DNA from 3 places in the Brevibacterium sp. BDJS002 genome. Region 3 is predicted to be linked to each of the others. Evidence: riboswitches for the same ligand, from Rfam matches in the RefSeq annotation. Region 3 holds a riboswitch; each other region holds the start of a gene.
The links. A riboswitch is a leader RNA that binds a small molecule or an ion and turns the genes downstream of it on or off. The one in region 3 is predicted to bind thiamine pyrophosphate.
Positions count from the first base shown of each region.

Region 1: linked by a shared signal. The riboswitch ahead of PGC08_RS05530 (ECF transporter S component) and the one ahead of PGC08_RS03795 (TenA family protein) in region 3 are both predicted to bind thiamine pyrophosphate.
Region 2: linked by a shared signal. The riboswitch ahead of thiM (hydroxyethylthiazole kinase) and the one ahead of PGC08_RS03795 (TenA family protein) in region 3 are both predicted to bind thiamine pyrophosphate.

Region 1 covers NZ_CP116392.1:1,190,966-1,197,539, forward strand. Annotated here, with positions in the region: gene PGC08_RS05520 (energy-coupling factor transporter transmembrane component T family protein) at 1-807, opposite strand, end outside; gene PGC08_RS05525 (ABC transporter ATP-binding protein) at 791-2,281, opposite strand; gene PGC08_RS05530 (ECF transporter S component) at 2,281-2,901, opposite strand; TPP riboswitch at 2,934-3,042, opposite strand; gene PGC08_RS05535 (FN3 domain-containing metallophosphoesterase family protein) at 3,183-5,105, shown strand; gene PGC08_RS05540 (universal stress protein) at 5,146-6,054, opposite strand; gene PGC08_RS05545 (DUF4916 domain-containing protein) at 6,168-6,574, opposite strand, start outside.
Region 2 covers NZ_CP116392.1:3,200,206-3,206,779, forward strand. Annotated here, with positions in the region: gene PGC08_RS14920 (DUF1648 domain-containing protein) at 1-158, shown strand, start outside; gene PGC08_RS14925 (TenA family protein) at 162-893, opposite strand; gene thiD (bifunctional hydroxymethylpyrimidine kinase/phosphomethylpyrimidine kinase) at 988-1,854, opposite strand; gene thiE (thiamine phosphate synthase) at 1,851-2,570, opposite strand; gene thiM (hydroxyethylthiazole kinase) at 2,567-3,433, opposite strand; TPP riboswitch at 3,421-3,524, opposite strand; gene PGC08_RS14945 (sugar ABC transporter permease) at 3,791-5,002, opposite strand; gene PGC08_RS14950 (ATP-binding cassette domain-containing protein) at 4,999-5,823, opposite strand; gene PGC08_RS14955 (substrate-binding domain-containing protein) at 5,844-6,574, opposite strand, start outside.
Region 3 covers NZ_CP116392.1:821,612-828,185, forward strand. Annotated here, with positions in the region: gene PGC08_RS03780 (DMT family transporter) at 1-775, shown strand, start outside; gene PGC08_RS03785 (phytoene desaturase family protein) at 747-2,225, opposite strand; gene PGC08_RS03790 (uridine kinase) at 2,273-2,995, opposite strand; gene PGC08_RS03795 (TenA family protein) at 2,997-3,707, opposite strand; TPP riboswitch at 3,707-3,812, opposite strand; gene PGC08_RS03800 (VOC family protein) at 3,847-4,209, shown strand; gene PGC08_RS03805 (HutD family protein) at 4,256-4,771, shown strand; gene PGC08_RS03810 (hypothetical protein) at 5,183-6,298, shown strand; gene PGC08_RS03815 (catalase) at 6,526-6,574, shown strand, end outside.

The DNA of each region.
Region 1 (6,574 bases), 370 kb from region 3:
CACCGTCACAGCCACACCATCCCCGGCGCCGAAGGTCGAGCGCCTGCGCCAGGTCCGTCCGGGACGACCGAACGCCCTGCCCTCCATGGCCATGGCCAAAGTGGTACCGCGTCGGATCGACTGCACCAGCAGCACGAAGATACCGGCGAAGAGACTCCCCGTGCGCCGCACGATCGAACCCCCGGCGAGGCCCCTGGCCCGTCTGGCCATCGCCAAAGTCTGCCATTCGCTGACAAGCAGCCCGAGCAGTCGGCTCGCCGCGAGCACCGAGACGACGACCACCTCGGGCAGGTGCAGCCGCTGGATGAGCACATCCGCGAGGTCACGAGGATCAATGGTGGAGGCCAGGACGATGAGCGGAATAGCCAAGGCCAAGGCACGCAGGAAGATCGCGGCCGCTGCCTCGAGAGAACCCGTCGTCATCAGGACCGGACCGAGGTCGATGACCACCGCACCGGTCTTCTCTGCCAGAATCGCCGTGCCCCACGCCGCCAGAAGTGCGCCGAGAGGCAGGAACCACAGACGCTTGAGTGCAGCTATCAGGTCCAGCCCCGTCGTCGGCAGTGCGAGCAGGCAGAACCCCAGGACGACTCCCGCCGAGACCATGTCGATGCTCAACAGTGTTCCGACCATGAGGATGAGCGCCACAGCGATCTTCGTCAGCGGATTGCATCTGACCAGTGCCGTGGTGCGCACCAAGGGAATGAGCTGGCCGGGATCATGCACCGCGACCTCGGTGCCCGTGGCAACTGTGGCTCGCCCAGCCGGATCGGTGTGCTCGATCGCGTGCTCACGCAATTCGCTCACCTGCCTTCGTCCTCCGACTCAACTCGACCCGCCTGGCCCCGATGGCGTCGAGGAACGCATGGTCGTGGCTGACCGCGACCACGGCGGACCCGCGGGCAAGGACGTCGATGAACTGCTCGACCAGACCGGCCCAGGTCAGGGCATCCTGGCCGAACGTCGGTTCGTCGACGACGAGCACCTGCGGCCGCGGCGCCATCATGGCAGCCACCGACAGGCGACGCTTCTCACCGCCCGAGAGGCCCTGTGGATGGGCCTCGGCGAGCTTCTCAAGTCCCAGCACCTCGAGGAGTTCGGCGACGCGATCGTCGACCTCGGCACTCGACCATCCGGCCAGCCGCGGTCCCAAGGCCAGCTCCTCGGTCACACTCGAGCGCAGGAACTGATGTTCGGGTTCCTGGAACACCATCCCGATGCGAGGAGCCAGAAACGCTGAGGGCCACCGGAAGGGTCGGGCATGCTTGGCACCATCCCGCAGATTACCGACAGCTCTCACCTCTCCCTCGAATTCCCGGATGAGGCCGGCCAGGGTCAGCGCCAAGGTCGACTTGCCGGCCCCGTTGGCGCCGACGATGCCCAGGGCCTCACCGGACCGAACGGACAGATCGAGGCCGGTCGCCGCGGGAACCTTCGCGCCGGGGCGAGCCACACTGAGGCACTCAGTCGTCAGCACGACCTCGCCGTCGGGGTGGGGGAGCGGTTCCGCACCAGGCTGCACCGCAGGGTTGGAGGGTCCGGCCGTCTCCGGCACCCAGATCCCACACTCAACCAGCACCTCGGCGAGCGCAGGATCACCGAAGACCGACCTCGGCGGACCCTGGGCAAGCAGGCCCGCTGGGCCGAGGACGATCACGGTGTCCACGTGATCGAGCCACAGTCCGACCCGGTGTTCGACGATGACCATCGTCGCCGAGGTAGCCGCCTGGGTCTCGAGGACAGCATCCCGAACGGAGGCGGCGGAGTCCGGATCGATATTGGCCGTCGGCTCATCGAGGATGATCACCTGCGGTGCCATCGCGTGGATTCCTGCCAGCGCCAGACGCTGCTTCTGTCCTCCGGACAGTGCAGCGGTGGGATGGTCGTGGGGGAGACCCAGGCCCATTGCCGCAAGGGAAGTTGGAATGCGAGCGGCGATGACGTCGGCGGGCAGGCCCAGATTCTCCATGCCGAAGGCGACATCATCACCGACCCGGGAGAAGATCACCTGCGAATCGGGGTCCTGGAGGACCAGCCCGGTCTCACCTCGGCGCGGATCCGGTGGACGGTCACCGATGAGAAGCTGACCATCTGCCTCACCCGACTCGGCAGGCAGAACTCCGGCGGTCGCATGCAGGAGGGTGGTCTTACCTGCCCCGGACGGGCCGAGCAGAAGCACCTTCTCACCTGCTGCGATGTCCAGATCGAGGGGACCGACCGCGGGTTCATCACGGTCGGCATGGCGCCACGAGAACCCGCGGGCGCGAATCGGCAGGGCCATCAGCGCGCTCGGCCGGAGGCGAAGGCGCTCAGGGCCCCGGTCTTCGCGATCGCCCGGTAGGCGAACCAGGCGCCGATGCCGGAGATGACGATGCCGGAGATGATCGCGCACACGGCATAGGCAGCCTGGTAGCCGAACTGCCATTCGGCGTTGTACATGATGTTCTCGCTCACGGACATGAACGCGGCGGCCAGCAGCCCGGCCAAGCTCGTGACCCACAGGGTGAACCTGCGATAGCCGAAGGCCGCGAAGATGAGTTCGGCGCCGAGGCCTTGGATGAGTCCGGAGAGCAGAACGGTGGCTCCGAAGTGAGAGCCCAGCACCGCCTCGACGATGGCGGCGATCATTTCGCACAGCAGAGCGGCACCGGGTTTGCGGATAATGGCACCGGCCAGAGGGCCGGCGAGGACCCAGAGGCCGGCGATGAGGCCGATCGATGGAGGGAAGGCCTGGAACCCGAGTTCGAGGACCTTCCAGCTCAGGGCCAGGACCCAGAAGATGAGTCCGACGCCGATTCCCAGCACGGCGGTGACAACGTAGTCGACGACCCGCCACTGCTTCGTCGCCGGTACCTGGGAATAGTGGGGCGCGGTCTTCACAGCGGAATCCGGCGCAGTCATTTCTGGCATAGTGCCTCCTCATATCAAGGAGGGGTAGAAGAGTCTCGACTTCCTTCGGCGGTGCTAGCCGCATCAGGTTCGAGGGTCTGCAGCTTCATCTGCACTCTCAGCGCCCCTTTCGGCGCTCCCCTGTCGTGAGAACCACTGTACCCCAGTCGACGCGCAGAGCTCGTTACGGAAAGTTCACCTGCCGTTGACTCGGCGGTCGCACGTCGGCGGCGGAGCTTTCATTACCGACGGGTAGGAATATTCGGGTGAAAGCACAACACCTGAGATCTCCGATGAGTATTCTGTCCGTTTCGGCACTGCTGGCGGCTCTCGTCGCAGTACCTGTCCCTGCGCATGCCGGGCTCACACCTGCCGAGCCCACGCAATCGCCCTCGACCTCGCCCTCGACGCAGCCAGAGGCGGACGAGGAGTCCGCGATCTCCGATGTGGTGCTGCAGGTCGGGGCGGATGAGAGCGCTCGCAACCTGTCATGGATGAGCGAGAACTCCGGTGAGGGCGAGGTCCGCTGGGCTAAAACCTCGGAGCTTGAGGGCTCGGCTCTGCCCGAGGATGCCCATAGCGCCGAGACCAGCGACTCGGGCCTGTCGACCGATCTCAAGCGCCACTACAATCATGCGAGCATGACCGGTCTGGAGCCGGACACCGAATACTCCTACCAGGTCGGCAGCGAAGAGGATGGCTACTCAGCCGTGGCGCAGTTCGACACGGGTGGTTCCGGCGGCGACAGCGAATTCCTTGTCTTCGGTGACCCGCAGGTCGGTGCCGGCGGCGGGCAGCCTGATGACGCGACTGGTTGGGACAGGACCTTGAACTCGGGGCTGGAGACCGCGCAGGATCCGCGGTTCTTCTTCTCTCTGGGCGATCAGGTGAACTCAGCAGGTGACCAGGGGCAGTACGAGCAGTACCTGGCTCCGGAGGCGACTCAGGAAGTTCCGCAGGCGACGACGATCGGCAACCATGATGTCGCTTCGAAGTCCTATGAGCAGCACTTCAACCGCCCGAACGTGAGCAGCGACCACGGTGAAGGCGGACTCGTTGCGTCCGGCGGTGACTACTGGTTCATCGATTCGGGGGTTCTGTTCATCAATATCAACTCGAATGACTCCGACACCGACGAGCATGCGGAGTTCATCGATGAGGTCGTGGCCGAGCACGGGGACGAGGCGCGCTGGACGGTCCTCGGGTTCCACCATTCCATCTATTCGACCGCGACCCACAACAGCGACCTCGACGTGAAGCGGCTGCGTGAGGCGATTCCACCGGTGGCTGCGCGCAACGACATCGATCTCGTGGTGTCCGGTCACGACCACATCTACAACCGGACCTTCCTCATGGATGCCGAAGGCAAGAAGGTCGAGTCTTCCGATGCCGGTCTCGAGCAGGAGAAGGAGGAAGGGCAGACGATGTACCTGACTCTGACCTCGTCCTCGGGATCGAAATTCTACGACTATGTTCCGGGTCTGGATTGGGAGGCCAAGAGCGTCCACAACGACATCCCGGCCTTCACCCGAGTGCGGGTCAGCGACGAAGCGCTGCGCGCGACGACCTACGAGGTCCCAGCAGAAGGCGCGCAGCAGGCTGAAGCACAGGCGGCGTCCGAGAAGATCGACGATGTCGAGATCACCCGCTCCGGCGATGACGCACCCGAGCCGGGAACCGACGCCGGAGCAGACGCTGACGCAGAAGACGCTGCAGCAAGCTCCGACGGTTCCTCGGCAGACGCCGACAGTGCTTCGGCGGACGCGGATGGTGCTTCAGCCGAAGCGGACAGCGTGTCAGCTGAAGCCGACGGCGCGTCACCGGAGGCCGACGGCACTGATTCAAGCGACGGCTCGAACAGTGCGGATGCGGGCACCAGCTCGGACGGAGCTGAGTCCGACTCGGACTCGGACTCGGAACGTGCCGATTCTGACGCTGCGACTGCCGGCACGACTGACAACGACGGCACGACTGAGGCTGAAGGTACGACTGACAACGACGGCACAACCGAATCCGACGGCGCAGACGCGAACGCCGCCTCCGCTGCCCCCGCCGACTCCGGCACAACCTCGGCGAACTCAGATTCAGCTGCGGACGGCGGCGATCTGCCGCGCACCGGTACTCAGCTCGGACTGCCGATCGGCCTCGGTGCGGGCGCAGTCATCATCGGGGCCGTGCTGCTGCTCGTGTCCAAACGTCGCCGCAGCCTGCGCTGACGCAGCCGGCGCTGAGCCACTCTGCGCTGACGCGCTCGGCTCAGCTCGGAACGACCATGACCGGGCCATCGGCATGATGGAGGACTCCGCGTGACACCGAACCCAGAAGTGCACTTCTGACTGCTCCTCGCCCGCGAGTGCCGAGGACGGTCAGCTGTGCGGTCTTCGTGGCTTCGAGGAGTTCCTCGACAGGGTCGCCGATGGGCACCTCGGCACTCACCAGCAGGTCGGGGAACTGCTGGGCCACTGCCGCGACTTCGGCCTCGAGCGCTGTCTCGAGTTGCTTCTTCCTTCGTCCGGAGACCTCGGCGCTCAGCTCGAGTTCGGGGTACCAGTAGAGCCACTCGTCTCCGGCCGGGAGGACGGAGACGATGTCGAGTGCGGCATTTCGCGAGTTGGCGACTTCGGCAGCGGTGAACATCGCCAGTCGCCCAGCGTCTGAGCCGTCGACTGCGACGACCACGCGCGCACCGTCCGGCTCCGTGCGGTGGTCCGGGACGACGATCGTCGGGCAGTGGGAATGGGCGGACAGTGCCGTAGACACCGAGCCGAGAATTCGGCCCATGAATCCGCCCCGGCCTCTGGCTCCCACGACCACGGTCCGGGCGTGGGCGCTCAGATCCCTCAGCACCCCGGCTGCGTCGCCCTGATCGGCCCGGTAGGAGACCTTGCCCGCATGGTCTCGCAGGAGTCCGGCTGCCTCGCCGAGGCGCTTCTCGACCGCCCGAAGTGCCGCTTCCTCCTCGTTCTCCTCCGGCATTGATGCGATGTTCGGATAGATCATCGCGGGAACGGTATAAGCGGCGACGACGGTGAGAGGGGCTTTGCGACGCGTGGCCTCGGCTGCTCCGTATTCGAGGGCGCGCGCGGCGAGTTCGGAGCCGTCGTAGCCGACGAGGATTCCGAGGTTGGTCGATGTCTGGTCAGCGGAGCGGTTCTCGGCAGTCATGGCAGACCTCCCGTGGGGCCGACTGTACCCGGACGAGGACGATGGCCCCGTCATCAGAACCGTCCTCGTGGACTCAGTCTACCAAGGTTCTTCTACGGAATGTAGAAAACCTTTCAGATCGCGAAGCCCATATGAGCCAGCGCGTAGCGGAGGATGTGCTCCTGGCCGTGGCACATCTCGCCGACGATGTCGGAGCGCAGCGTCTCCTCCGGTGTCAGCCAATCGAGGCTCAGCGCATCCGCGCGAGGAGTGCACTCGCCGCGGACTTCGAGGATGAAGCACATTGAGATCGCATGCTGGCGGGGATCGTGGAGGAGTGACGAGCCTTCGGTGGGAAAGTACTCGGCGATGTGGAACGGTGCGATCGCAGGTGGGATGACTGGCAGTGCCATCGGTCCGAGGTCATTCTCCGCATGGCGCATCAGCGCCGAGCGGATGCTCTCGTGGAAGCGGATCCGCCCGCCGACGACCTCTCGCCCCAGCGTTCCGTCGTCCAGGCTGCGCAGCAGGAGGCCGATTC
Region 2 (6,574 bases), 1.8 Mb from region 3:
TGTTCGCCTTGTCTCTTGTGCAGACGCTCAGCGTCGGGTTAGGCAGATCGTGGCCGGAACCCCTTGTCTTCCTCCCGACCGGCATCTTCCTTGCCATCGTCGCAATCGCACTGTGGAATCTCCTCCGCCGTCTCAAGCCAGACGTCACCGACGACTAGTGCTCAACTCTGCGGCACGAACACTCCTGCATCCCAGCCTTGGAGCGCATGGGCAGAGGCCCAGAAGTGAAGTTCGTACACACAGGCCTGCTCGAACGTGGCACGCATTCTTGCGGCCACTTCGGCGGGGGCATTGGTGAGTTCCTGCTCAAGCAGCTGCACGGCCTGCCGGGTCGACTCATCGAATTCAGGTGAGTCGTAGGTCTGGACCCAGGTGCGGTAGGGGTGGTCAGCACTCATCTGGCCGGCCCGTTCGACGAGGACCTTGCCCATGTGTGCGTAGACCCAGAAGCACGGCAGCACTCCGGCCACGCCTTCGCCATAGGAGCGGCTGGCAGCGGTGGCCACGAGGTAGGACACGTAGCCCAAGGTGGTGGGTGAGGCCTTGAAACCGGCTCCGCTGCTGACGAGTTCATCGTGGGACGCGGCCAGGCGAGAATCGGCGAGCAGCTCACCGTGCATCTCCTCTTCCACACTGATGGCCTCGGCTGCCGAACTGGCCCAGAATCGTGCTTCGTCCCGGTCGTTGGCTCCGGCGGCGAGGAAGGACATCGCCTTCGCGTAACCGGTGAGGTAGATGCCGTCTTGGATGATGTAGTTCGTGAAGGCCTTCACATCGAGGCTGCCCTCGGCGAGCTGGCCGAGGAAGGGCAGGCGCTCGATCTGTTCGACGATCGGGCGGACACGGTCCCACAGCTGAGTGGTCTGGGGGCCTGCGGAAAAGTCTGTCGTCATTGATATCTCCCTTGTTCAGGGGACCTCGGCGGTCCCACAGCGTCTTTGAGCGGTATTCGGATGGCAAGCCCATCCGGGTGTGTGACTGGTTGTTCTAACGGCGGACGATGTCGACCTGGTGGTCGACGGGTCCGTGAGCGCCCTTCGGATCGAAGCTGACCTGCCAGTTCGCGGCGGACTTCAGCGCCCGAGCCAGATAGTTCAGGGCATTGTCGACGGCTTCGTGGAGGAGATCCGAGCTCACATCGTCAACTGCACGTGCACGCTTGAGCACGGCCACCTCGGCGGTGATCGCGGCCGACAATGTGCACCCGGTTCCGTGCGTATTCGGTGTCTCCACTCGTGGGTGGGTGAACTCAGTGACCGTGCCTTCTGCGGTGACGAGAACGTCGGCGACATCGCCCTCGATCGCGTGCCCACCCTTGAGCAGCACCGCGCGCGGTCCGCGGTGGACGAGCTGTCTGGCCTGGACCAACATCTCCTGCGGGTTCTTCGCCACGGGCTCGTCGTCGCCGACCAGCAGCGCAGCTTCGGGCAGGTTCGGGGTGATGAGGTCGGAAACCGGGAGCAGATGATCGCGGACGGCGGTCACGGCATCGACCTCGAGGAGGCGGTGCCCGGACGTCGCGACCATGACCGGGTCCACGGTGTAGAAGCCCAGCTGGCCCTGGGCCGCTCGTGCGACGACGAGTTCGACGAGGGAGCGTGAGCCGAGCATCCCCGATTTCGTGGCATCGACGGGCATATCGTTGAGCACACTGTCGAGCTGGTCGGAGACGAAGTCATCGTCGATTCCATAGACCCGCGAAACGCCGTGCGTGTTCTGCGCGACCAGAGCGGTGATGGCCGTGGTGCCCAGCACCCCGCGGGCCGTGAAGGTCTTGAGGTCGGCGTGGATGCCGGCTCCCCCACTGGGGTCGGTGCCTGCGATGGACAGTGCGATGGGTGGCCGTGTGGTCACTGAGCTGCCTCCGCGAGTCCGACGCCGAATTCCGCGAGCAGTTCTTCGGCTGCGGCACGCGGATCCTCGGCGCGGCAGATGGCAGAGACCACACAGATCCCGAGCAGACCGCGGCCCCTCAGTTCGGCGGCACGATCGGTGCTGATCCCTCCGATGGCAACCGCGGGAAGTCCCGCTTCACCCACAAGCTCGCCGAGGCGGTCGGGCCCGATCCCGTCGGGTGCGTCGGTTTTCGTCGTGGTGTCGTAGACGGGCCCGATGCCGACGAGGTCGACGACGCCGGATTCCCGGGCGGCTACGAATTCGGTGCTGTTGGCCGCCGACAGCCCGAGCAGCGGTTCTGGGCCGATGAGTTCGCGTACTTCTTCGACCGGGGTGTCGGACTGTCCGACGTGAATGTGGACTTCTACTCCCTCGGCGAGGAGTCGCTGGGCGACCGCGACTCGGTCGTTGAGGACGATGGGGACACGACGGTTCGTGTCGACCAGAACGCTGTCGACGGCTGCGATGACCTCACGAGTCAACGTGTAGAACGCATCGTCGTCGATGTCCTTGTCGCGGACTTGCACGATCCCCACTCCCCCGCCCACAGCCTCGCGGACGGTATCGGCGACGCTGCGTCCAGCTTCGCGGCACTGTGCCGAATCGGTGACGAGGTAGAGCCGAGCGTCGATTCCGGCCAGGCGGGTGTTCGCCTCGGGAGACGAGGCGCTCATGACTGTGCTCCGTCGATCGCCTCGGCGTCGATCGCACTTGATTCGACCCTGTCTGATTCGACGTGGACCCCAGCCAGATCATCACCCGTGATCGTGTGCAGCGCATCGAGGAAGTTCACGGAGAAGCTGCCGGGTCCGCGTGCACCCTCGGCGGCGGTCTCACCGGCGACCTTGAAGTGAGCGTGGGCTGCGACCACGGCCTCGAACCTCGCCGAGGCGGTCGTTGCGCCCACGAGATACGCGGCGGTGACTGCGCCGAGAGAGCATCCGGTGCCGATGACCAGCGGCATAAAGGAGTGTCCCCCATCGAGGCGGGCGACATGGTCGGCCCCGTCGAAGTGAGCGACGATCGCGTCCTTGGGACCTGAGACGGCAACGATTGCTCCGGTGGACTTGGCCAGTTCGGCCGCGGCCGGAATCACCGCATCAACCTCGTCGGTGGAGTCCACTCCCCGACCACCCAGGCCCACTCCGGCCAGTGCCGCGATCTCGGAGGCGTTGCCACGGATGGCAGTGGGTGAAGAGTTCGCCGCGCGACGGATTCGTGTGGTCCGGAAGTCGACCGCCCCAATGCTCACCGGGTCGAGGACCCACGGCTTGGAGTCTTCATTGGCTGCGTCGATGGCGGCGTCAGCGGCAAGGAACTGCTGATTCGTGGCGGTGCCGAAGTTGACCAGCAGTCCGCTGGAGATGCGCGTGAACTGTGCGGCATCGGCCTCGTGGTCGAGCATCGCCGGGGCGGCACCGACGGCCAGGAGCACGTTGGCGCTGAATTGCTGCACAACGGTGTTCGTGATGCATTGGATGAGTGGATTGCTCGCACGCAGTCGTGCATTGGCAGAACGCAGGTCGAAGTCAACCATGACGATCCCTTCGCTAGTATGGCCCAGATCAGGTTCGATGGGTGTTCTCTCAGCCTCACGCGATCAACGTCAGGCACCCCATGTCATTGCCCACGACTGTATCAGCACGTCTGAAGTTGGGCGAAGCGGCAACGCTGAGGAGCGCGAGCGGAAACCTGAGAAGGGCAAACCGGAACCCGGGCCCACCTCGGCGCCTATATGCCAACACATCGAGCGGACCACTGATCATCGAGGGCACCAGTTGCAACTGGTACTTTCGACGCTCAGTGGTCCGCTCGATGAGCTTGCTTGGCGAGAGGGCGACCGGCGCTAACCGCGACCGGCACTAACCGTGACCCTCGCTAACCCCGACGTTCGCTAACCCCGTCCGACGTACCTTTGTCCGCGGCGGCTCAGTGCGTCGATGACGACGGCCGTGAGCAGGACGAGCGCGGTGATGATCTGCTGTGCATCGGAGTTGAAGCCGATGAGGTAGAGACCGTTGTTGATCGCACCGACGACCAGGGCACCGAGTACGGCTGCCCAGGCTGTACCGCGACCACCGAAGAGCGAGGTGCCCCCGATGACCGCTGCGGCGATCGCGTTGAGCAGGTCCTGTGTGCTCACCAGCGTCGATCCCGCGTTGGTCGTCACACCGGTCTTGATGAAGCCGAACAATGCGGCCAGCACACCGGCGGCCATGAACACGCTGATGCGCACCCAAGTCACCCGAATGCCCGCACGTCTGGCGGCTTCGACCTTGCCGCCGACCGCGTAGATCGAGCGCCCGTACTTGGTCTTGCGCAGCACCAGATCGATGACGATCGCGATGACGATCATGAGGAAGAACGGCATCGCCAGACCGAAGTCCTGGTTGACCAGGATGAGGAACCCGAACACGACGACGGTGAGGATGGCAATGCGCACGATCACCGAGGTCCAACTGGGACTGTCGAGTCCCTCGTTGTGACGGCGCAGCTTCGAGTAGATGATCCCCGCACCGAAGCCGATGACGGCGACTGCCCCGAATACGTAGGCCCAGATCGCCGGGAAGTAGAAGCTCGCAAAGTCGAAGGCGAAGGTGTCGGCCATCGACAGGTTCTTCTGCACGCCCAGAGTGGTCAACGTCAGCCCGGTGAACGCCAGCAACCCTGCCAAAGTGACCACGAAGGCCGGTATCCCGACCACCGCGAAGAACCAGCCCTGGATCGCGCCGACGACGAGACCCAATACCAGCATGATGACCAGTGCGATCAGAGGCGGAACCCCTTGCCTGACCACCAACACACCCAGCAGTGAGGCGGAGAGCCCACCCAATTGCGCCAGCGACAGGTCGATCTCGCCGAGGAGCAGGATCAGGTTGATGCCCAACGCCAGGATCGCGAGGAACGCGACCTGCGTGGACAGGTTGACCAGGTTGGCCGGTGAGATGAACTTGCTGTTCGCCGATTGGAAGACGATGACGATGACGATGAGCGCCAGAATCACCGGAAATGAGCCGAGCTGGCCCTCCTTGACTCGACGCACGAATGTCGCGAAGAACCCCTCGCTCGAAATGCGTTCGTCGGTGATGAACGAGTTGCGGGTCATCGGCGCTCACCCCTCCGGGTCGCTCGCTGAGTCACGACATTGTCGTTGGCTCCCGTGATCGCGGCGACCAGCACGTCCGTGCGCTCGTCACCGGGGAAGTCACCGGCATCCTTGCCCAAGCGCAGAACGTGGACGCGGTCGCACACGGCCTGCACATCGGCCATGTTGTGGCTGACCAAAAGCACTCCGAGGTCGCGTTCTCGCAGGCGCTCGATGAGGTTGAGCACCTCGGCGGTCTGTGCCACACCGAGCGCCGCCGTCGGCTCGTCCAACATCACGATCGATGGTTCGCCGAGGAGGGACCTGGCAATCGCGACCGTCTGACGTTGTCCGCCGGAGAGAGCCGCGATCGGCACCCTCACGCTGGGGATCTTGGCCGAGAGGCTGCGCAGCAGCTCCCAGGATTTGGCCTCCATGGTGACCTCGTCGAGAACACCGCCGCGGGTCTTCTCGTGGCCGAGGAACAGGTTGGCGACGACGTCGAGGTTCTCGCACAGCGAGAGGTCCTGGAAGACTGTCGCGACTCCCGCCTTCTGCGCGTCCTTCGGCGCCGCGAATTTCTGGGACCGCCCGCCCAGGATGATCTCACCTTCGTCGGCGCCGTGGACTCCGGCGATGACCTTGACCAGGGTGGATTTGCCCGCGCCGTTGTCGCCGACGAGTCCGACGACTTCGCCGCGGCCGATGGTCAGGTTGATATCGGTCAGTGCCTGGACCGCACCGAATCGTTTGTTGATCCCGCGCAGCTCGAGGACTGGTTCGGCTCCGGTCTCCGGCACCCGCGAGTTCGCGGGCGCCGGATCAGTGGGTTGAGAATTCATATGTTCCTACTCGCCGATTTCTACTTGACGCCGGCGTCTTCGCAGAGCTTCTTCACGTCTTTGGTGCAGATGTCTTCCGCCTTGATCTGATCACCGACGATGTCCTTGACGGTGTCCGTTGTGACGACCTTGGCTTCGACGAAGTCCGTCGGAGTGTCCTTGTAGGTTGTTCCAGCCTTCGGCTCCTCGCCTCCGGCCAGGGCGACGGCTGCCTTCGCAGCGAACTCCGCCTGTGGTGGGATCGACTTGTAGATCGTGGCGTACTGGTCACCCCTGAGGATGTTCTGCAGTCCGTCGACCTCAGCGTCCTGTCCGGTGACGACCGGCTTCACCTTGGCCTTCTTGGTGGCGGCGAGGACACCACCGGCAGTTCCATCATTGGCTGAGTAGATGGCGATCGGCTCTTTGTCCGCACTCTGCAGCTGGCCTTCGACCCACTGACGGGCATCGTCCGGGTTCCAATCGAGGGTGTCATGGCTTTCGGTGATGTCGACGCCGGCCTTCTTCAGGGTCTCCTCGGCGCCGGCCTTGAAGTCAGCGGCGTTCGGGTCCTTCGGATCTCCGTTGACCATCCACACCGGTCCCGACTTCGGGTCTTTGTCCTCGGCCTTGAGCCCGTCGAGGACGGCCTGGCCCTGCAGGTTGCCGATCTTCTTGTTGTCGAACGAGGTGTAGTAGTCCGCACCTTCGAAGAAGCGGTCATAGGCGATGACCGGGATCTTCTTGGCTTGAGCCTTCGACAGGGCCGAAG
Region 3 (6,574 bases):
TGAACGTCGGCGTCACGGCGGTCTTTCGCGATCGGGCATCCTCTGGGCGATTGCGGCCGGAGTTGCGCTGGGCATCGACTACATTGCGTGGACGGCGTCGATCTACCTCGTGGGTGCCGGCGTTGCGACCGTGCTCGTCAACGTCCAGGTCATCGTTCTCCCGCTGCTGGCTCTGATCATCGACCGTGAGCGTGTGAGTGTTCGGTTCCTCATCTCCCTGCCGTTGATGCTCATCGGCGTCGGCCTGGTGGGCGGGATCGTGACCCTGGCCGAGGTGGGGGACAACGCCGTACTCGGCACAGTTCTCGCCCTCATCGCCGGGATCGGATACGGCGTGTACATGTTCCTCACCCGACGAGGGACGAGGCGCAAGGCCGAGGGAACGATTCAGCCGCTAGCCTGGGCGACCGCCTCGGCGGCGGTGACATCGGCGGTCATCGCCCAGTTCACCGGCGGCCTCCATCTCACCGGGATCGGCCCAAGCGCGTGGATGTACCTCATCGCTCTGGCCCTGCTGGGGCAGGTGGTGGCCTGGCTGCTCATCAATCGGGGAAGCGTCCGGCTGGTGCCGTCGATGACGGCGAGCCTGCTGCTCATCCAACCCGTGCTCGCCCTCGTCCTCGCGGCGCTGATCCTCGGCGAGCAGCTCACCGTGGGCCAGGCACTTGGTGCCGGCCTCGTCGTCGTGGCGGTCGCTGTGGCCAATGGTGTGTGGCGGAGGCATTCGCGCCGCCGACGGCAGATCCTCAGGGAGCCAGGCTCGGGGCCTCGGTGATGCCGAACTGCGTCTTCAGCGCTCGCTGAGCCGCGAACCAGCCGTTCATGCCGTGCACGCCGGGTGCGGGTGGGGTCGCGGCCGAACACAGGTAGGCACCGGGGACGCCGAGGCCGTAGTTGTCCCAGCTGGTGCGTGGGCGGGCCATCATCCGGTAGAAGGAGACGAGCCCGGTGGCGATGTCGCCGCCGATGTAGTTCTGGTTGTGCCCGGCCATCTCTGATGCGGGAATCGAGTTGTACGTGACGATGGTGTCGCGGAAACCGGGGGCGAAGCGTTCGATCTGATCGATGATGTACTGGGCCGGATCGAGAGGGCAGTCGAAGGGGACATGAGCATACGTCCACAATGGGCGCAGGCCGCCCACCTCGCGCGATGGGTCGAACACAGTGGGGTCGGAGACCAGGCTGACCGGGTGAGCGGGCATGCGTCCGGCGATCACGTCCGCCTCGGCGGCGGCCATCTGCGCCCGGGTACCACCGACGTGGATGGTGCCGGCCCGGTTGATGTTGGGATCGGCCCAGGGCACGGGTCCGTTTAGGACGAAGTCGACCTTGGCCGCGGCGTTGCCCTGCTTGAAGCTGCGCAGCGACCTGTCGACCTTGGCCGGGATGAGACCGGAGAAGATCTGTGCGGCATTGAGCGCCGAGGTGTCGAGGAGGTACGCGCGAGCCGCCGGCATATCGGAGACGTGATCGATGCGCGCATTCGTCGTCACCGAACCGCCGTGTGCTTCGAGGTCGGCGACCATGGCATCGATGATCGCCTGCGAACCGCCGACAGGGGAGGGCCAGCCGCCGGCGTGGGCAATGGTCGAGAGCATTGTGGCCGTGGCGGCTGTGCCCATGGATGGCAGCCCGCCGATCGCGTGGGCGGCGACACCGGTGAACAGGGATTGAGACGTCTCATGGGACAGCGGAATGTTCCAGGCCGGGCTGGCCTGGGTCAGCAGCCGCAGCCCGAACTTCACCACATTGGCGATGCCGGGAACGTCGCGCAGCGTCTCCGGGATGGAGCGCTTGTCGCCCAGCGACAGCCAGATCGCATCATCGACGCGCTCGAGCAGTGGGGCGAAGAAACGCCGCCATTCGGGACCGGCCGCGCCGAGGTGGTCGACCGTGGTCTCGAGATCGTGGAAGGCCAGCGCGGCTGGCTGATTGTCGAGCGGTTGAGCGTAGGAGACCTCGGGGGTGGTGAACTCGAGACCCCGGGCGCGCAGGTCGAAGTCGACGAAGAACGGGCTCGAGATCGCCAGCGGGTGCACGGCCGAGCAGATGTCATGGGTGATGCCGGGGGCCAGTCCCAGGTCAAGGGTGCGGGCGCCGCCGCCGATGGTCGACTGGGCCTCATACACCTGCACGGACAGGCCCGCCCGAGCCATGGTGACCGCGGCGGCCATGCCATTGGGCCCGGATCCGACGACAACGGCATCTACCTCAGCATTGCTCATGGGCTCAGTCTAGGGGAGGGGACTGACACGCTTTGGTTGGCTGTCTCCTAGTCCTCGGCAACTGTGTTCTCGGTCCTTGGGTTCCCCGCTGACTCCTCAGAGAGTCGCCGCAGGGTGGGGAGCTCGAGATCTTCGTTGTCGAAAATCCACGTTGCCGACCTCCACGGCGAGCATTCTGCGAGATAGAGACGCTGGCCGCCGACATAACGATGGTTGGACTGTGACTCGGGGTCCGAATCATATGTGCCGGGGATTCGTTCGTTTCCCCGGGGTACTGAGACCGTAAAAGGAACCTGCACCCACACGCTCGCATCCCACAGATCGCGAAGTTCGGGCCGGTGGAGAAAGATCCCATCCACGAGGAGGACACAGTTCTGCGGCAGGTCGAGCTGTGCGGGTAAAACGGTCACGTCGGCATCAACATCCCAGAACGATGGAACCACCGATGCTCCCTGTCTGAACGGAATGACGACGGATCGGATGAAGGCTTCGTAGTCATAAGAGTCCCGGTAGAAGGAATCGGGCCCACGACCATTGGTGTATCTGACCGAGCGGGGATGGTGGAATCCGTCGATGCTCAGCGACGCAACCGGGCGAAGCCCGTCCTGGGCTGCCAGTTGGACCAATTCCTCGGCGAGGACGCTCTTGCCCGCTCCATCGAGCCCGTCAATGGCCACGAGGCTGCGCCCACCGGCAGCGGACTCTCGCACTTGCGAGAGCAGTCGGCAGAGCACTGCGGCGCGAGTGCCGTCTCCGTTGGTGTTCGGCATCTCACCCCTGCACATACGCCTCATCGAAGAAGGCCAACTCCAATTCGACCGCTCGGTGCCAGATGCGCGACAACCTGTCTCGCACCGCGGCGGATTCCGCGTCCTCGCCAGTGGGGAAGACTCGCTCGAGTTCGTCGATGAGGAACTGCACCCACGCCCGGAAATCCTCACCACGGTGCAATTCGATCCACCCGGAATGGACTCGGCGTACAGGCATCGGTTCCGAGCGCTCGCCCCAATCGAGGTAGAGCCATTCGGCGATGACGAGCACGACCAGCAGGTCCGCGTAGGACGCCGAGTCGACGGCTTCGTACATGAGGTCACGGAAGCCCTCAGTCGGCCCAGTCAGCTGGGGGTCAGCGTAGTCGGTGGCAGGGACACCCACCTCGGCGAAGGCCGTGAGGAAATACGAATCCTCGTCGGCTTCGAGGAACCCGAGCTGTTTGGCAAACCGCAGCTTCGGCCCTACGGCATCGCCATAGGCAACGCATGCGCCGAGCATCGAGAGAAACGATTCGAAGAACTGGTAATCCTGGATCAGGTACTTCCTCATCACGGAGTCGTCGACCGTGCCGGCAAACAGTTCGGTGACGAATCTATGCCCGACCGCGGCCTCCCAAGCGGAAGACGCCTCCGCTCTCAGCGCCGCAACAGGCCCTCCTGGGGTCAGCCGAATGCTGCTGATCGTGTGTTTCGTGTCGACATCGCTCATCGGTGTCACTCCTCACTTCCTCCGCCGGTGCTTACCGGATCAGGTTCGAAGGGTCTGCTTGCGCACTCTCAGCGTCAGTCTTCTGGCGCTCCCCTGTGGTGTTTCGAGCCTAGCATCGGCGGCGCGTAGACTCACGACCATGGCTATCGCAAAGCAGCCCGTCATCGTCATCGATGCTCCCGACGCCGGTGAACTCGCGGAATTCTACGGAAAACTCCTCGACTGGCAGGTCAGAGTCGATGACGATGGCACCTGGGCAGAGATCACATCCGAATCCTGGCCCCCGATCTGCTTCCAGCAGGTTGAGGACTACCACGCACCCAGCTGGCCGGGGCAGTCCCACCCGCAGCAGATGCACATCGATGTCGTCGTCGATGACCTCGACGTCGCCGAGGCTGCCGTGGTCGAACTCGGTGCAGGGAAAGCCGTCGACCAGCCGGGGGACACCTTCCGCGTCTTCCTCGACCCGGCAGGCCATCCGTTCTGTCTCGTCCTGAACTGACGTTCTCACCAGCAGCCTCGAGCTGAGTCGAGACTAGAGTGATCACATGCACGTGATCACCTCTTTCGACGACCTCGAACCGGTTCCGTGGGCCAATGGGGCAGGGGAGACGACCGAGCTCGTCTCACTCATCCAGTCCCAGGCTCTGACCCCGAACCTTCGACGCTGGCGCCTGAGTATTGCGCGATTGGACCGTCCTGCTGCGTTCTCGCCGCTGCCGGGCTTGGCGCGGACCTTCCTCCCCATCGGCGCCGAGGTGGCCCTTGAGATCGATGGACAGGTGCACTCAGTGACGCCGGCAGCGCCGGTGAAATTCCGTGGGGAGCAGAACGTCTCCCTCAGCAGTCTGGAAGAGCCGTGCTTCGCGCTCAACCTCATGGTCGAGACGGATGACCAGGCCACCTCGGAGCAAAATGCCCTACAGATGACGACACAATTCACCGGTTCGGCGCTGTTCGCAGTCACCTTGGAATCGGGCCCCGGATACCCGAAATTCCAGCTGCTGGAACTCGAGCAGACGAACGTACTTCCGGGCCACCTCGGCGTGGCCATTCTGCACTGAAAAACGGGGCGTCGTGGGCGCCCGTTTTGGACCTGCGAATATCCTGCAAAGCGCCTGTCCTGTGCGTCACACAGGTCGGTATCATCGCAGGTCAGCGACCACAGAGTGGCCGTCTTCTCACAGCGTTGTCCCAGCCTTCGAAGAGGAGGGTCAGGAACCCCGAAAACAGCCAGCCGATACTGGACTCAGAGACCAGTCATCGGAGGTATTTTGGTGTCGAATCAGCATGAGTCATGCAGACTGAATGAGCAAGAATGCACAGCGGCCGCGCAGGCGTCTCAGACCCTGCCTCTGATCACCGAAGAACTCGCCGCCACACATGCCAGAAACACCCAGTCGGCACCGACGGCGACCTCGCTTGTGACCACACCGGTGATGCCACCGAATCCGATCCGACGCGAAGAAGCGCCGGTGCCAACTACGTCGACCGAGTCGGCGACTCGGATGATGCAGGAGAACACCACAGCCGTCGACGAATCGACTGCGAAGGACGAAGTCGTTGAGAAGGAAAAGAAGGAGAAGAGCGCCAACAGGGTTTCAGCGACTCAGCTCCTTGCCGGTGCTGCCGCCGCAGCCACCTCATCGGTCATCGGCGGACAACTGGGTGTCGCCGGAACGGTCGTCGGCGCAGGCGTTGCCAGCATCATCACCGGCCTCGCGGTGACTCTCTATACGAGCAGCCTCGACAAAGGCAAAGAGAAGATCAAAGAAGTCGGCACGAAGCTCGCTCCGGCCGTCAAAGCGAAATCACTCGGCGCCAAGACGCAGCGAGCGGCCGCGGTCGCAGAGCCCAAGGCGGACGCATCATCGAACGCCACCAGCACGTTCGGGAACCTGAGCGACCAGGCAGCCGACGATGCGAGCGCCGACACCAGAGGCGAGGAACCGAAGTCGTGGTGGCAGAAGCTGCGCCGCAAACGAGTCCTCTACCCGGTGACCATCGGGGTGGCGACCTTCGGGATCGGGCTGGGGGCCGTGGTCATGGCCGAGTCATTCACCGATGCCGATATCTCGCCCGGAACCTCACAGATCTCACGGTCCGTCTCCGGAGACTCCGGCACCGAGGACGAAACCGGCACCTCACAGGACAGCGGCGCCGACTCCGAATCCGGTGCAGACGGTGCGGGAAGTCAACCCAATCAGAACTCGAACCCGGGCACCACTGACAACGGTTCGACCGCGAGCCAGGGACAGTCCACCTCGGCGAACGAGGGCAGCTCCACCACCTCCACGGCGTCCGATCAGACAGGGACCGACCAGGGCACCGAATCCACCTCCTCCACGGCCACCGGCGAGGAGAGCAGCGGGGCTGGCAGTGACTCAACTTCATCCGGCAGCACCGGGGCAGACACCTCCGGCGGCTCGGCAGGCTCCTCCGACTCAGGTGCCAGTTCCGGTTCCCAAGATGGAACGGGAAGCTCCGGAGCCGGCAGCGCAGGCTCAAGCGGTTCTGGATCGAGTGGCGCAGGAAGCGGGTCCGGATCGGGGTCGGTCGGAAGCGGAAGCGGCGCGACGGCCGAAGGCTGAGGACCAGGAATATTTCCAGGGGCCGTCTCGGTTGAACCAGATAGGGAACCTGGATAGTGTGAAATTTGGCTGCGACAGTCTTCTGCACGCTGCCAGGAACTCGATATCAGGGGAGTCACGGTCGACCCTTCGCTTCAGCACATGTTGAGGCGTGCTGCTCGTCCTATGATGGATGAAGTGGACCGGGAAGATGACTCCCTGTCGCTCAATCGGTTGAAGGAGAAGCAATGACTAAACACGCTGATCATGAACATCCAGGATTCGACGGCACGAAGC